2 linked regions of the Microbulbifer sp. GL-2 genome follow. The protein of the gene in region 1 interacts with the protein of each later gene in a pairwise test. Links are inferred from orthologs where the notes say so. Each region holds a gene or a part of one and is shown on either strand. Other genes may lie near its edges.

Evidence for each region. Proteins that work in one complex are often made in the same cells at the same time.
Region 2: the proteins of rhlB (region 1) and rne interact in binary tests that used the Escherichia coli proteins (3 or more experiments, as listed by UniProt). The link is inferred for Microbulbifer sp. GL-2 from one-to-one orthologs.

The regions. Positions count from the first base shown.
Region 1 is NZ_AP019807.1:2,651,135-2,653,998, forward strand. Bases 68-2,859 are described here. They hold rhlB (ATP-dependent RNA helicase RhlB), read left to right. Parts: upstream 68-710; coding sequence 711-2,009; downstream 2,010-2,859. Other genes in these bases: GL2_RS11510 (DoxX family protein), read left to right, coding at 68-436; GL2_RS11520 (hypothetical protein), read left to right, coding at 2,574-2,859. Outside these bases: more of GL2_RS11510, read left to right, coding at 1-67; more of GL2_RS11520, read left to right, coding at 2,860-2,864.
Region 2 is NZ_AP019807.1:4,377,099-4,380,770, reverse strand. Bases 62-3,661 are described here. They hold rne (ribonuclease E), read right to left. Parts: upstream 3,298-3,661; coding sequence 262-3,297; downstream 62-261. UniProt on the Escherichia coli protein: Endoribonuclease that plays a central role in RNA processing and decay. Required for the maturation of 5S and 16S rRNAs and the majority of tRNAs. Also involved in the degradation of most mRNAs.

The sequences.
Region 1 (2,864 bases):
GCCGGCTCCGATGTTTATGGCCTGGGCAGCTGCATTAGTCGAGTTCTTTGGTGGTATTGCTTTACTGTTTGGTTTCGCTACCCGCTTGGTGGCGATTCCTCTGATGTTTGTGATGGCGGTGGCCGCTGTAACAGCACATTGGGAGAATGGGTGGTCAGCTTTGCCGGACAAGACTTTAGTGGCTCCCTGGGAGTGGCGTGAAGATCTGATTGATGAAGCCATTACCCGCAAGGACAGGGTTGTTGAACTCTTGAAAGAACACGGCAACTACGAGTGGCTGTCTGAGGCGGGCGGCGTCACGATCCTGAAGAATGGTATTGAGTTTTCAGCGACCTACTTCATTATGCTGCTAGCACTGCTTTGCAGTGGAGCGGGGCGTTTCTTCAGCCTCGATTATTGGCTGTGCCGCCACTTAAGCAGGCGGGAATCCACTTAGGGTGATAGTATACTCGCCGATTATTTGAACATTTGAGCGAGTATATCACTTGATAGGAAAGTTGTTCCGTCGTTCCTCCTCCAATGAGGACAAGAGCCCCCGCCAGGGAGACGAGCGCTCCAAGCGCCGTAAAGACGACCAGAACCCGACTGATCGGGCCTCAAAAGGCCAATCCGCTCGGGGTAAATCTGGTCAAGGCGAGGGGAATTCGCGCCGGAGCAGCGGCAAAGCTTCCCACAAGGGCCGCTACCGCAATCGTAAGCCAAAGGCGGAAATGGCGGCCACTCCCTGGTCTATTGAGGAGTTCCAGGTTCACGCGGAGGAGGGCAAGGTTCGCTTCCATGACCTGGGTCTGCCTCTGGAGTTGATGCGGGGTATTCACGATCTCGGCTTCCAGTACTGCTCGCCTATCCAGGGGCGCTCACTGCCCCACACGCTGAATGGTCACGACCTGGTGGGCAAGGCCCAGACGGGCACAGGTAAGACAGCTGCTTTCCTGATCACTGTAATTGAAGACTTGTTGCGCCACCCTTTTGAGGGGGAGCGCTACGCTGGTGAGGCCCGCTCACTGATTATTGCTCCTACGCGTGAGCTGGTGATGCAGATCGCCGACGACGCTAAAGCTCTATGTAAGTACACCGACCTGGAAATACATACTCTGGTTGGCGGTATGGATTACGACAAGCAGCAACGCAATCTGAATGAGCGCTTGGTAGATATTCTGGTTGCTACACCGGGGCGCCTGCTGGACTTTGTCGGCAATCGTGATTGCTATCTGGATCAGGTAGAAGTCCTTGTGATTGATGAAGCGGACCGTATGTTGGATATGGGCTTTATCCCCCAGGTGCGCCGGATCGTGCGTCAAACCCCCCGCAAAACCCACCGCCAAACAATGTTCTTTTCTGCGACCTTCACTCCAGAGGTCGACTCCCTTGTTGAACAGTGGACGGATGATCCGGTGATTGTGGAAATTGAGCCTGAGCGTGTTGCCACCGACAGTGTGGAGCAACATGTTTACTTGGCTGCCAGCGAAGAAAAATATACGTTGCTTTACAACATCTTGCAGCGTGAAGATGTGGACAGCCTGATCGTGTTTGCCAACCGCCGCGACCAGTGCCGACGTTTGCACGAGCACCTTATCGCCCATGGTATTTCCGCCGGCCTGCTATCCGGGGAAGTCGCTCAGAATAAGCGTGTGCGTACCCTGGATGACTTCAAATCAGGAAAAACCAAAGTATTGGTAGCAACTGATGTTGCCGGCCGTGGAATCCATATCGATGGTATCAGTCATGTGGTCAACTTCACCCTGCCGGAGGAGCCGGAAGATTACGTTCACCGCATAGGCCGTACAGGTCGTGCCGGTAAAACCGGTACTTCTATCAGCTTTGCCTGTGAAGATGATTCTATGCGACTTGAGCCGATTGAACAGTTGCTGGGTGGAAAGCTTAAGTGTGAGGTGCCGCCTGAGGAGTTGCTGGTGGAACCCCCGCGAGTGAAAGTGCAGCGTAGTCACCATGATAATAGAGGTGGGCGCCATAGCAGTGGCGGCAACCGCCGGCCCCGCCGCCACTAAGGAATGACGCGAATCCCAAAGCGGAAATTGCTACCGATTTTGAGCGTTAGTGATTTTAGCTTGTGAGTATTCTTGGGTGCCGGCGCGACACTGACGGGTTGTGTGCTTTAGCGGTTCTGCTGGCCCATGCAGGACTGGCGGGTAGTTTTTCCCTGGCACACCTTTAAGGGCGTCGCGCTCACCGTATCCTACCTGCCTTGTTTACGGTTCTGGTGCCCCAGTTGCGGTTTACCGCCGTAACCTCTTCTACATGCCTGGCCGCTCCCGGTTCGGGAGCATTTATCAGGTTTTTCCTTTTGCTCTGGTTGCGGGATCATATTTCGGCAGACCAGTCTGGTGCTTTTCGGTAAAAAAGATTAGGCCTGCTGGCCTCCCAATGTTGGTCCAATATTCTTCAAGGCTAAGATTGTGACGTCTGTACCAGCTTTACTTTTGTCGCCTATTTAAACTTCCAGTTTTGTCCTAGAATTAAATTGAATACTGTTACTCAAATAATACGCAGGTTGCAGCTCGGCTTATCTGCGTTCGATTTTCTTTCCCCTATGTAGAGTTGTTGTATCTAGGATGCGAACCCTGCACCTGCATATCGGTTTTCATAAAACCGGCTCCAGCTCACTACAGCTCGCCATGAAAGAGTATTCGCAACAGTTGAGGTCTGCGGGAGTTGAATTTCTTTCCCTTGGAAAAAGGGGCAACTCTTCGGGTTGTATTGATGTATCCAAAAAAGATGGCCGGCTGTTGTATCAACCCAACCGGCGTCTTGAGGAGCTTTTTGCTGCAGCAAAGGGTGGTAGTGAGGAGGCAATAGTTTCAGCCGAGCACCTCTGCTTTCTCTATCGCCATGAGGATATAGAG
Region 2 (3,672 bases), 1.7 Mb from region 1 along the record:
TTTAAAAATGGCGGTGGGGCAGGGATTCGAACCCTGGGACCTGTTACAGTCAACGGTTTTCAAGACCGCCGCTTTCGACCACTCAGCCACCCCACCAAATTGTGCTGCGCATTATACATAGCTTCGTGCTACATACAAGCGTCATTATGATTTTTTTTAAGTAGTTCAATGGGTTAGGTGATTTATTGACCAGTCCGGACAAATGCTTCGGGCATAAAAAAGCCGCCAACCCTGTAGGGTTGGCGGCTTTAGAGGTTTCGCTTAGCCGGCTTCTGCTGAGTCGCGGTCGTTATTCGCGTCAGTGTTTTCCTGGGTTGTCTGGCGCGCCATACGGGGGTCGTTGGCGGGGCGAGACAGTGAACGAGGGCTGTGCGAGATTGCTGCTGGTTGGGCGGTATCCAGCGGTTGCTGGGAGCCTACCTGGCGGTGCTCGGTCACGATGGACAGTTCGAGTAATGGTTTGGGGTTGTTGCGCGGGTCGTTACTGGCGCGTCCCTGGGTTGCAGGGGAGGCGGCCAGTTCGGAGGCCTCAGCTTCCTCGACTACAACCTCCACCTGGGCAGCAGCATTGACTGATTCACTGCGCTGCTCCAAAGCTTCTGCAGCTGCACTGGCTTCGGTCAAGGCAATTTCCTCGGCGTCCTCCGGCACAGTCTTTGTAGCTTCTGCTGCGACCGTGGATTCCACAACCTGCGCCGCTGGAACGGCTGGCTTTTCGCTAACTGGAGTTTTAGGAGCGCTTTCTGCTTTCGTTTCTCTAACGGTAGGAGCGGCAGGCTCTTTTGCTTCAGTTTTAGCCGGAGGTTTTTTTGCTGTTATAGGTGCAGTTTGCTCTTTGGCCTGTGCTGGTGCTGGAGTCTCCTCCGCTGCTTTTTCTACTTTTGCAGTAAATGCAGCATAGGGCTCAGCCTGTTTTGTCTCAGCAGATGGCTCTGCTGTGGACTCAGTCTTTGCAGCCATTGGTGTGCGCGTGGGAGCTACTACAGCCGGTTTGGATTGCGTCGCCGGGTTGGCGGACTTTGCAGGTCTTTGCTCTCTTCGCTCGCTTTTGCGCTGGGGCGCTTCATTGTGGCCCCCGGTAGCGGTTTCGCGAGATTTTCTGGCTTCACCTTCCGCTTCATCGATAGCTTCGTTCACTTCACGGTTCAGCTCTTCCTGATTTTGAGCGACGGAGGACGCAGCGGGATTTTCTGAACGACGGCCGCGACGGCGAGCTTGCGGGCGACCACGAACATTGCTCGGGCGGCGCGCTGGGCGTTGCTCGGTGCTTTCGTCAGCTTGCTCGATGGATTCGCTGGTGCTTTCGTTCTCAGTCACTACATTTCGATTGTCGTCTCTGCGGCGGTTGTCGTTGGTGCGACGTCGACGGCGACGGCGCTGGCCTTCGCCGCGCTCAGCTCCAGATTCGCGTTCTTCGAATTGCTTGGCCTGTTGTTTTTCTTCTCGCTGATCATCACGTTTGGAGTCCTCGCGACGATCGTCCTTGCGGCGAGAGGGGCGCCCACTGCGGTTACCGCGACCACCGCGTTGATTGCGGTTGCGATTGCGATCACGATCGCGCTGGTAGTCCTTCCCTCGATTTTTTGACTTCTGGTGCTTCTTGGGCTCTTCCTCTTTGCTCTCAAAGAGGGAGGCAATCGCAGTCATCAGCCGGCTGAAAAGACTGGGTTCCGGTTTCTTTTCCGGGGTGGGGGCCGGCGCGGTGTGGGTAATCTGCTGAACGGCAGGTTGGGCCGGGGCGCGCTGGGGTTTTTCATCCTTCTTGGTGATGGATTCTTCCACTGTTCCGGAAATCTTGTAAGAGGTTTCCAGGGTGGCGGTATCGTCATCACGCAGGCGCTGTACTTCGAAGTGCGGGGTTTCGATATCTGCATTGGGTACAACAACAACACGGGTATTGTTGCGGGATTCAATCTGGGAGATCGTCTTACGCTTTTCGTTGAGTAGGTAAGTAGCGACATTCACTGGAGTGATGGCGCGGATCTCTGCGCTGCGTTCTTTCTTGGCTTCCTCTTCCACCAGGCGAAGAATGGATAAAGCCAGGGATTTGGTGCCGCGAATAGTGCCTTGGCCGCTACAGCGCGGGCATACACGGAAGGTGGTTTCGCCAAGAGATGGGCGCAGGCGCTGGCGTGACATTTCCAAAAGGCCGAAGCGGGAGATACGGCCAACCTGAACGCGGGCGCGGTCCATGCTGAGAGCTTTCTCCATGCGCTTTTCAACTTCGCGCTGGTTGGATTTGCTCTGCATGTCAATAAAGTCGATTACAACCAGGCCGCCCATATCGCGCAGGCGTAGCTGGCGAGCGATTTCGTCGGCCGCTTCCAGGTTGATATTGCGTGCAGTTTCTTCGATATCGCCGCCCTTGGTCGCGCGGGAGGAGTTGATATCAATGGATACCAGTGCCTCTGTGACATCAATCACGATTGAGCCGCCAGAAGGTAGTTTCACCTCGCGTTCAAAAGCGGTTTCGATCTGGCTTTCGATCTGGTAGCGATTGAAGAGCGGAATGGCATCTTCGTAATACTTGACCTTGTTGGTGTAGTGCGGCATTACCTGGCGGGCAAATTCCGCAGCCAGCTCGAAGGCGCCTTTGTCATCGACTATCACTTCGCCAATGTCATCGCGCATGTAATCGCGGATAGCGCGGATAATGACGTTACTTTCCTGGAAGAGGAAGTGCGGTGCCTTGGAGGTGTCGGCCTCTTCCTTTATGGCGACCCACAGCTTCAGCAGGTAGTTGAGGTCCCACTGCAGTTCTTCGCCGCTGCGGCCGACGCCGGCGGTGCGCACAATTATGCCCATGCCGGAGGGAACTTCGACGCTGGACAGTGCATCCCGCAGCTCTGAACGCTCATCACCTTCAATACGGCGAGAGATGCCGCCTGCGCGAGGGTTATTTGGCATCAGTACCAGGTAGCGCCCAGCGAGGCTGACGAAAGTAGTCAGGGCTGCGCCTTTGTTGCCGCGCTCTTCCTTGTCCACTTGCACAATAACTTCCATACCCTCTTTGACGACATCTTTGATTTTGATGCGTCCTTCAATGTCTCTGGGCTGTTTGAGGAAGTACTCACGAGAAATTTCTTTCAGGGGGAGGAAGCCGTGGCGCTCTTCGCCATAGTCAACGAATGCGGCTTCGAGAGAGGGTTCTACGCGGGTGATCTTACCTTTGTAGATGTTGGCTTTTTTTTGTTGACGTGTGCGATTTTCAATATCCAGATCATATAGCCACTGGCCGTCTACCAGGGCTACACGCAACTCCTCAGGCTGGGTTGCGTTGATTAGCATTCTTTTCATGCGTGTCGTTTTCCTTGCGTTGCGCAAAGGTATGACACCGCTGTTTGCAGGCTTGCTTGTTGGCCGCCATCCGGAGAGGACCAGATGGCGGGGCAGGGAAAAGGGTGGCACTTTCTCTGCCGCAAATTCGATCTACGCGGCTTTTCGAGACGAGTGTTCGCCCATTGTTCTCACTGCAAAAACTCCGGATAAGCATTGCTGTGCTGTTATCCGCTGGTACCGTTAGTACCTTTCTTCCTTAAGTACCTTTTGTTAGTACTGCCCTGTACCTGTGCCATAGGCTCCCATGGCAGGGTTGGGCGCCACCCTTCGGTCAGTTTCTAGCTGGGTGACAAGGTCTGCGTCAATATAGCTGGCTCTGTAGCTCGGCTTTTG